3 regions of the Gracilibacillus caseinilyticus genome follow, and region 3 is predicted to be linked to each of the others. Evidence: riboswitches for the same ligand, from Rfam matches in the RefSeq annotation. Region 3 holds a riboswitch; each other region holds the start of a gene.
What was found. A riboswitch is a leader RNA that binds a small molecule or an ion and turns the genes downstream of it on or off. The one in region 3 is predicted to bind S-adenosylmethionine.
Positions count from the first base shown of each region.

Region 1: another riboswitch for S-adenosylmethionine. It lies ahead of MUN88_RS01890 (thiolase family protein); the one in region 3 lies ahead of MUN88_RS09035 (PLP-dependent aspartate aminotransferase family protein).
Region 2: another riboswitch for S-adenosylmethionine. It lies ahead of MUN88_RS10595 (methionine ABC transporter ATP-binding protein); the one in region 3 lies ahead of MUN88_RS09035 (PLP-dependent aspartate aminotransferase family protein).

Region 1 covers NZ_CP095072.1:400,152-403,434, reverse strand. Annotated here, with positions in the region: gene MUN88_RS01900 (glycoside hydrolase family 5 protein) at 1-190, opposite strand, end outside; gene MUN88_RS01895 (ASCH domain-containing protein) at 751-1,098, shown strand; SAM riboswitch class I at 1,180-1,292, shown strand; gene MUN88_RS01890 (thiolase family protein) at 1,455-2,612, shown strand; gene MUN88_RS01885 (acetoacetate--CoA ligase) at 2,615-3,283, shown strand, end outside.
Region 2 covers NZ_CP095072.1:2,237,900-2,241,182, forward strand. Annotated here, with positions in the region: gene uvsE (UV DNA damage repair endonuclease UvsE) at 1-235, opposite strand, end outside; partial or broken gene MUN88_RS10590 (MBL fold metallo-hydrolase) at 359-1,019, shown strand; SAM riboswitch class I at 1,110-1,232, shown strand; gene MUN88_RS10595 (methionine ABC transporter ATP-binding protein) at 1,467-2,495, shown strand; gene MUN88_RS10600 (methionine ABC transporter permease) at 2,485-3,147, shown strand; gene MUN88_RS10605 (MetQ/NlpA family ABC transporter substrate-binding protein) at 3,157-3,283, shown strand, end outside.
Region 3 covers NZ_CP095072.1:1,895,884-1,899,166, reverse strand. Annotated here, with positions in the region: gene cls (cardiolipin synthase) at 1-255, opposite strand, end outside; gene MUN88_RS09040 (Hsp20/alpha crystallin family protein) at 427-882, opposite strand; SAM riboswitch class I at 1,054-1,161, shown strand; gene MUN88_RS09035 (PLP-dependent aspartate aminotransferase family protein) at 1,246-2,916, shown strand; gene MUN88_RS09030 (SGNH/GDSL hydrolase family protein) at 3,174-3,283, shown strand, end outside.

The DNA of each region.
Region 1 (3,283 bases), 1.5 Mb from region 3:
CCTTATACCATGAGTGTGCATGATTAACACCTCGCATTACAAAAGGTTCACCGGTTGCATCATAAAGTTTGTTATCGCTTACATAAAAACCGGTTTCTGCTTGCATTTTTGGAGTGAAAATAAAAAAGAAAGTGGAAATTAACAAGATAAAACTTAAACACAAAAAAGATCTTTTTTTAATTGTTTTCATAAAATCACCTCGTTAAAATTTTTATTTTATCTCTTTCTTTTGAATAATTTTCCTCCTTTCGTGAATCTTAGAAAGAGGTAAAAAAACAATGAATAATAGAGTGTTTTTTAGCTAATCGATGACTTTATAGAATACATTCTAACACAAAGTAATTATAAAACAATCTAATTTATTATAAATTTTATAATTAATAGAATTTACCCGGTTATCTCTGTTTTTTGGACAAAATCATTTGTTTTTTTTCTGGAACAGGTGCTTATTCACTTTGATTTATCAAGGTTATCGATTAACTATTTTTATTATTTGGAAGGTGATAGGTCTATTGTATTAGTCTGATTTCTTATATCAAACCGTATCTCGATTGTTTTCTATGTTGGACAAATAATCATCTATTCCTGACAAAATACGATTTTGACACGAAATGTTCAGTTTTTATTAGGTTCACCCCCATGAATAGTTGCCGGTGCTGTGATAAAATAAAAAAGAAGTGTCCCGCAAAATATGCTGATTTATTTTATATAAAATGATTATCTTTATTGGATAGAAAGGAAAGATGCAAGATGAGTAATCAACATAACTCACAGCAGTTGCCGCCAAAAACGTGTACAATTGACCGCCTTGTTACAATAGAAGCAGACGTAGAAAAAGTCATTAAAGGAGAAAAAACAGCAACAAGACGAAATGGCCGATATGCGGATATTGGAGAGGTGATGACACTGAAAGATCACCATTTCCGTGTCGATAATGTGTATCAACAGTCACTTGGAATGATTACGGATGAGGACGCTAAGCGAGAAGGATACGATAATTTAGAAGCATACAAACAGTCTATTTTATCTCTTCACCCTGGTATGCCTTGGGGACCGAAGATGAAAGTGTGGGTACACGAATTCAGTGCTGTTGATTAATGGTGTTTTTCTGCCATTGACATATAACGACAAAACATGCTAAAGTTATCAATAATCAAAACGTTAACTTAATAGGATCTTGTCTTATCAAGAGAGGTGGAGGGAATGGCCCTTTGAAGCCTCGGCAACCATTAAGCATTGCTTAATATAGGTGCCAAATCCAACTAAGTCACTATACTTAGTAGAGATAAGGAGTTTTATTAGCAAGTTGAATCTCTCTATCTCTAGATAGGGAGATTTTTTGTTTTACACAAAAGGGATCTGTTTTACCAGCTTTTATTAACCAAAAAAGTCTGAATATTAAATATATTCAAAAAACTATTAAGCTAGTAAATAAATAAGAGGGTGAATATCTAATGTCGATTGTACTTGTAGACGGTATAAGGACGCCTTTTGGAAAATGGAACGGAGCATTATCATCATATTCGGCCACTGAATTGGCAAGTGCGCCAATGAAGTACTTACATGAAAAATATCCTGAATTAGCGCCGTTTGATGGTGTGTTGTTAGCGGAAGTCATTCAGGCTGGACAAGGCCAAAATCCTGCAAGACAAGTAGCACATGCAGCTGGGATTAGCAGTCATACCCCTGCTATTACGTTGAACAATGTTTGTTTAGGTGGAGTAGCTTCTGTAATTGATGCAGCCCGAAGAATTTTGTTGCAGGAAGGCACAACTTATATCGTTGGTGGATTTGATTCAATGTCGAATGCACCTTTTACAGTAACGAAACATAGTAAAAAGTTTGGGCACCAGACCATGACAGATACGTTATTACATGATGGGTTATGGTGTTCATTGAGTGAGCAATCAATGGGAGCGTTGACGGAACAGGCAAATCAGAAATATGGTATTGGACGAACGGAACAGGATCACCTCGCAGCACTCTCGCAACAGCGCGCAGCCTTCGCTCGGTCGAAAGGGTTTTTGCGAGAAGAGATTATACCTTTTTCAGACATTTTAGAGGAAGATGAAGGCATACGTGAGCAGACAACAGCGGAAAGACTAGCAAACTTGAAACCTGTATTTGCAGAGGGTGGCACGATAACGGCGGGGAATGCTTCGCAGATGACAGATGGAGCAAGTATCGGTATCGTCACATCCAGTGAAAAGGCAGAAGCATTGGATCTTTCTCCACTTGCAACGATTACCGGTTGGACAGAAACGGCAGGACCAGATGCCAGTTTACAAACAAAACCAGCTGATGCGATTCAGAAGCTGTTAACAGCACAGAAGCTGTCGGTCGACGATATTGATTTATTTGAAATTAACGAAGCTTTTGCAAGTGTGGTAATTGCAAGCTGTCGTGCACTTGACCTCGATTTGGATAAAGTGAATGTCAACGGTGGAGCGATCGCAATTGGTCATCCACTTGGTGGTACAGGCTTTCGATTAATATTGACCTTAGCGAAAGAGTTACAACGACGTGGCGGTGGCAAAGGAATAGCTGCATTATGTGGAGGCGGTGGTCAAGGAATTGCTATTTTAATTGAAGTACCAACGAAAGGAGAATGATCATGAGTAGTCAAATTGTAACCCGTAACCGAGTATTATGGGAACCTGCACAACGTGATATCGATCAGTCCCATCTAAAAGCCTTTGCTGTGTTTGTTGATCAGTCATTATTTCCATACGACAGACTGCACCGATGGTCGATTACCCATATTGCGGAATTTTGGTCAGCTGTTTGGGATTATGCCGGTATTATTGGTGAAAAGGGCACTCGCTATTACAATCCAGCAGATTCAATGGTGGATGCGGTTTTCTTTCCTGATGCATCACTTAATTTTGCAGAAAATGTCCTGCAAGCCAATCCTGACAACATAGCCGTTTTTCAAGCGGACGAAACAGGCGTGACACAAGCGATCACATTTAGAGATCTCAGCGAGCAAGTGGCTAAAGCTCAACAAGGATTTAAGCAGCTAGGCGTGAAACGAGGCGATTGTGTTGCAGGAGTTACGACAAATAATATTGACGGCCTTGTAGCATTATTAGCTACTGCTTCGCTTGGTGCGATTTGGACGTCTTGTTCACCGGATTTCGGAGCGAAGGGTATTATCGATCGTATTGGCCAAGTACAGCCTAAAGTATTGATTGCTCATCTTCATTATCAATATAAGGGAAAACCATTTGATATTTCCGATAAGGTAGAGGAAATAGCAGAACAGATGGATAGTATTCAGCAT
Region 2 (3,283 bases), 340 kb from region 3:
TGGCTAGTGGAATAAGTCGTGATGTCAGACGGTAAAAAGAGATGTCTGACGCTCTGTTATGCTTTAAAATTCGTAAGGTGTTATGTAAATTTTCGAGGGCGATTCGCTCTAGTTTTCGAATCGCTGCCTCTCGATCTCTTATTGTTTCAAATTGCTTAAATGTCATCGTTTGCGAAGGTGAGGCATTTTTTACGTATTTGCTCATGGCCACATAGCCAAGTCGGACGATTGTCATGGTTACCTCCTGGATTGAATAATGATAGTAATGTTAGTTTTTCTTAAAATTCTTTTTATTATGTAACCACCTTGTGATCTCAATCGTATCTATGGGATATAAATATTCGGGGAGTGGATGAAGGTGAAAGTAACAAAGTCTAACCAGCTGTATCAGCTCGCTTTTATGCCGAGATTTTTTCCTGTTAATTGTTATTTTGTAGAGGAAGATCAATCCCTTACACTAGTCGATGCTGGATTACCTTTTTTCAAAAAAGCGATTGTCAAAGCTGCGGCTGATATCGGAAAGCCAATTGAAAAAATTGCTCACACATATTCACAGTGACCATATTGGAGCGTTGGCAGGATTGAAAGCGGATCTGCCTGAGGTGGAAATTTTCGTGCCTTCTGAAGACATAAAAATGCTGGATGGCGGTCTGGAAAAACAAATCAATCGTGTGCCGTATCAGCTATTTGAGGATGGTGCTCAAATCGGTTCTTTGAAAGCGATTCTGTCACCTGGTCATTCGCCGGGCAGCATGTCTTTTTTGCATGTGAGAGATCACAGTCTGATAGCAGGGGATGCCTTCCAAATATTCGGTGGATTAGCTGTATCTGGAGATGTCCGTTGGCGATTTCCGTTTCCTGCTTGGGCCACATGGGATAAAAAAATGGCAGTGGGAACAGCGCAACGATTAGTGAATTTGCACCCCTCTGTGCTGGCGGTTGGCCATGGCGATTTGTTATCTCATCCGGAAAAGCAAATGAAGGATGTTGTAAAGCGTGCGAAACAACAATTGATGTAAGAGTTGCACAAATTGTCAGAATATGTTGACAAAAGGTAAGGTGTGGATTAAAATAACAACATTGCTATTAAAAAATTCATACTATTTTCATTCTTATCCAGAGAGGTGGAGGGACTGGCCCTGTGAAACCTCGGCAACGGGTTTTATTCTGATTATGGAATAAAAAGAGCGTGCCAATTCCATCAAGTGAACCGTTCACTTGAAAGATAAGAGGAGTTTAATACATACATATTGAATCTTCTCTTCTAAGAATGAAGGGGAGATTTTTTTGTACGGTAGGAAAGTATAAAATTTTAGCAATGAAGAAGCACGACGTAGTGAAAATTTAGTATGTACCAAGTATAAGAAAAACTTCGGTACTCGCTAATAGACGAGGCGAATGACGAGTTTTTCTAATTTTAAATTCATCTGAAGACAACACACAATACGTTAGAAAAGAGTGAAGTTATGATTGAGTTTCAGAACATCAGTAAGACGTACATAACGAACGACAGGGAAATAACCGCAGTCGATCAGGTCAACTTGTCGATTGACCGAGGTGAAATATTTGGCGTGATTGGTTTTAGTGGCGCTGGAAAAAGTACCTTGATACGCTGTGTCAACTTGTTGGAAAGACCGGATATTGGCAAAGTTCTCGTAAACCACAACGATCTATTAAGTCTTTCTAAAAGAGAACTGATTGATGTGCGCCGAAAAATAGGCATGATTTTTCAACATTTTAATTTACTAGAATCAAAGACAGTCTTTCATAATGTCGGTTTTCCGTTATCCTTAGCGGGAGTACCTGGAACTAAAGTCAAACAAAAAGTAGAGGAATTACTAGAGTTTGTCGGGTTAGCAGATAAAGCGGATCATTATCCGGAACAGCTGTCTGGCGGGCAGAAACAGCGTGTAGGAATTGCGAGAGCATTGGCAACCGATCCGGAGATATTGCTTTGTGATGAAGCGACATCTGCATTAGACCCGCAGACAACCAGTTCGATTCTTGATTTATTACGAAAAGTAAGAGATGAGTATCACATTACGATTTTAATGATCACCCATGAAATGCAAGTTATTAAGGAAGTCTGTGATCGCGTTGCGGTGATGGAGGAAGGAAAGGTGATTGAAGAAGGCTCGATCTTTGATGTCTTTTCGAATCCGCAGCAGCAAACGACGAAGAACTTCGTCAAAACGGTCATGAATGATGAGCTGCCGCAATCGGTGATGGATAAGGTGACTCGCTCGCAAGGCAATAGCGCTATTTATCGGTTAACTTTTGAAAATGACTCAACGGAAATGCCGCTTATCTCAGAAGTTGCGAAGCGTTACGATGTACACACCAATATTTTGTTTGGGCAGATAGTGGAGCTGCAAGGCCGACCATTCGGTAACTTGGTGGTTGAATTGCAAGGGAAGTCCAGTGAGATCCAAGAAGCATATCAGTTTATCGACAGCAAAGTGAAAGTGGAGGAGGTTACAGCAGATGGACGTTAAGTTAATGGAATTCTGGCCAAGAATTTTGGACGCTACACTGCAAACACTGCAAATGGTAGGATTCTCCCTGGCGTTTTCTCTAATTTTAGGACTGCCACTGGGGATTATTCTAGTCATCACAAGACCAGGTAATTTGTATGGAAATAAGCCATTTTTTAATGTGTTGAATGGCGTTATTAATTTCTTACGATCGATTCCTTTTATTATTTTGCTCGTTGCCATTATACCTTTTACTAGATTGCTCATTGGAACTACGATTGGGACAGCAGCAGCGATTGTCCCATTAGTCGTATTTGCAGCGCCATATATTGCGAGATTGGTAGAAAGCAGTTTGCTGGAAGTATCACCTGGTGTGATTGAAGCAGCAGAGGCGATGGGGGCGAAGCCTTGGCAAATTATTTTTCGAGTTATGGTTCCGGAGGCATTCAGTTCGTTGATCTTGAACATTACGATTGCGACGATTGGGATCGTTGGTGCGTCTGCCATGGCTGGCTTTGTCGGCGGTGGTGGACTGGGTGATTTGGCGATTGCTTATGGTTACCAGCGTTTTGAAACAGATATAATGATTGTGACGGTTTTACTGCTTGTATTAATTGTACAGCTGATCCAATCACTAGGAAATACATTATCCAAAACATCACGAAGAAGGTAGGTTTTTTCATTGAAAAAGAGATGGTTGATCTTATTTATTTTCATTTTATCGATTGCAGGAATTTTGGCAGGCTGTGGCAATGACGACACAACGAATGCTGGGGACGATGGTAGTGAAGAAGTTACATTAAAAATCG
Region 3 (3,283 bases):
GATTTCCCGCAGCTGATGCTGAACTGCCTTTTTGACCCCTAATTTACTCTTGGTATCCCATGTGAAAATCGTTTTGTTACTTAACTTTCTTCCAAAAATAAGATATAAAATAAATCCAAAAATCGGAATGAAGGTTAACACCATGATCCAAGCCCAAGTCGCCGTGGCATTTTTTCGCTCAAGGAAGATAATAGTTAATGATAAGACAATATTAAATACCAGTAGAAAAGTGATAACGAGCTGGGTAATCTCCAAAGGAAAACCTCCTTTTTAAAGAAAATTCGGCTTATCGACAAGTACTGGTGACATTTTCAGCCTGTCGAATTACAACGCTGAGAAAATTTCATACTTTTCTAACGTGCAAAAAAAGTCGTCTATTCCTAATATAGCACAATTATGATTAAGCTAATAGCAATTGCTATTAGCTTAATCAATACTTAAAGCGTCATCTTCTGCTTGATTTTTTGGTCCTCTGATTTCCAATACACCATCTTGAAAACTTGCCTTGGCTGTTTCTTTATCAACTGCATATGGTAAGGTGATCGTCCGTTGCTTACGTTGCTGTCTTCGTTCTTTATGATAATATTGATACGTTTGATCGTGCTGATCGATTTCTTCTTCATGATCAACAGTTATAGAAATTTGATTACCTAACAATTTCAACTTGATCTGTTCTTTTTTTATACCTGGCAAATCGACACGTACGATCCATTCATCGTCTGTCTCCACAACATCTGCGGGAATCTGTTTCGGCATTTTGACCTGTTCAAAAAAACTATCAATCGTTTCCATTACGTTACGGTTCGGTTTTTCATAAAGGAATGAGTCTAACTTCTTAATAAAGTCTTCTCCCCAATCATGTTTTCCGCCTTTTTGTGACATGTTCATCCCTCCTGGTCTTGTTACCCACTTTATACTATGCATAGCGAACGAAAAATGATCATAAAGTTTATGTTAATCTGCAGAAGATTCTATTACTTCGCAAAATTCTGATATATTTGTTGACGATTGCCAATGTATGACTTATAATGTAGTCAATTAAATAAATACGAACTCTTATTTCGAGTGGCAGAGGGAATAGGCCCTGTGAAGCCCGGCAACCGTCAATTTCTTTAGTTGAAATGGTGCTAAATCCTACAGGTTTGACCTGAAAGATAAGAGGAGGACTGAACTTACATAAGCAAACCTCTTCTTACTATCGGTGAGAAGAGGTTTTTTTTCATTAGTTTAGAGGAGGGTACATCAATGACAAATCCGTTTCAATTTCCAGGAAGTGAGACCAATTTATTGCATGGCGGCCAGCAAGTTGATCCAGCAACCAATGCGCGTGCCGTACCAATCTATCAAACTACTTCTTATGTATTCAACAACACAGAGCATGCCCAAAATCTTTTTGCTCTAGCAGAAATGGGCAATATTTATTCGCGTATCATGAATCCAACGGTTGACGTCTTCGAACAGCGTATTGCTTTATTAGAAGATGGAGTTGCTGCTGTCGGCACAGCTTCAGGCGCATCTGCTATTACACTCGCCATTCTGAACTTGGCTAATGCCGGCGATGAAATTGTAGCAGACAGCAATTTGTATGGCGGGACTTACAACCTGTTTAACACAACTTTACCTAAATACGGTATTAACGTGAAATTCGTCGATGGTACTAATCCTGAGAATTTCAGAGAAGCTATCACAGACAAGACGAAAGCTGTATACGGTGAAGTGATTACCAATCCTAGTTTACATGTGCTCGATATCGAAGCTGTTGCTGATATTGCCCATGAACATGGAGTTCCACTTATTATTGATAATACATTTGCCACCCCGTATGTGTGTAAACCAATTAGCTGGGGAGCTGACATTGTCGTGCACTCTGCTACGAAATGGATTGGCGGGCACGGTACTTCCATCGGCGGTATTGTGGTAGACAGTGGGCGATTTAATTGGAATAGTGACCGATTCCCTGGTTTTACGGAACCTGACGAATCGTATAATGGTATTCGCTTCGGAATTGATATTGGACCACCGGCATTTGCGATTAAGCTTCGTGTCCAATTATTACGAGATATTGGACCATCGTTAAGCCCGCAGAATGCTTTTTATTTCTTACAAGGTCTGGAGACGTTACATTTAAGAGTGAAACGTCACAGCGAAAATACCGAAGCCGTTGCGCATTACCTGAAAAATCATCCACAAGTGGAATGGGTTTCCTATCCTGGACTAGAGGATCACCCTTCCCATTCATTAGCAAAAAAATATTTTTGTAACCTTTTTGGTTCTATGATCGTCTTTGGTATAAAGGGTGGTAGAGAAACTGGACGAAAAATAATTGATCATGTACAATTATGGTCTCATGTTGCCAATGTGGGAGATGCGAAATCATTAATTATTCATCCTGCATCCACTACCCACCAGCAATTGACGAAGGAAGAATTAAAGAAATCTGGCGTTACAGAAGAATTAATCCGACTTTCTGTTGGTATTGAAACAGCTGAAGATATTATCGAGGACTTAGATCAGGCGATTGCAGTTGCAACAGATAGCGAACCAACGATTTCAACGGGTGCGGAGAAGGCAATCTCGTGGGTATTATCTTCCCCACTTGCGAGAGAAAACGGCGACATTCGCCCGAAAACAATCGCAGTGGCTGGCTCACTCGAAGACTCTGAAGCACTCAGCAAATTATCTAAATTAGGTTATCACATCACCAAAGCGGATCAGGCAGAAGGTGAGATTGATATATTATACATTTTACATCAAAAGGAAGCAGCTGCTGCATATACAAACCAGGCCAAAATTGTTTGGTTTGCTGAAGGGCAGACAGACCCTGCTACAAAAGAAAAGGCGGAAGCATACGGTCAAGTCATTGTCGAGAACAAATGCCCATTTCAAGAGGCAGACCGCTTACGCCGCGGAGAGTAACTCTCCCTGACTATCGTTATTTATCTCCCCAAGATAAATATATATATGTGAGACCGCAGGCCATTTCGGTTTGCGGTCTTATGCTTTTTAATGAATATTTTCCATAACACGGTCAGATTATTGTGATACAATTCGTATCATTTCACAAATTGACTCATTTTCAATTGTTAAGATGCATATTCTATAACACATGTTAGCAATCATAAATGGACGGGTATACTTAATAAGGATAAGATTTATAACTGTAGGTGTTGACCATGAGGAAAAAGGTATTGATTCTGGTCGTATTGCTGATTGCTGCGATCACATTGGCTGTTTATTTTGCTTGGCCATCAGATCAGCAAGAATCTTCGAACACGACCAACGA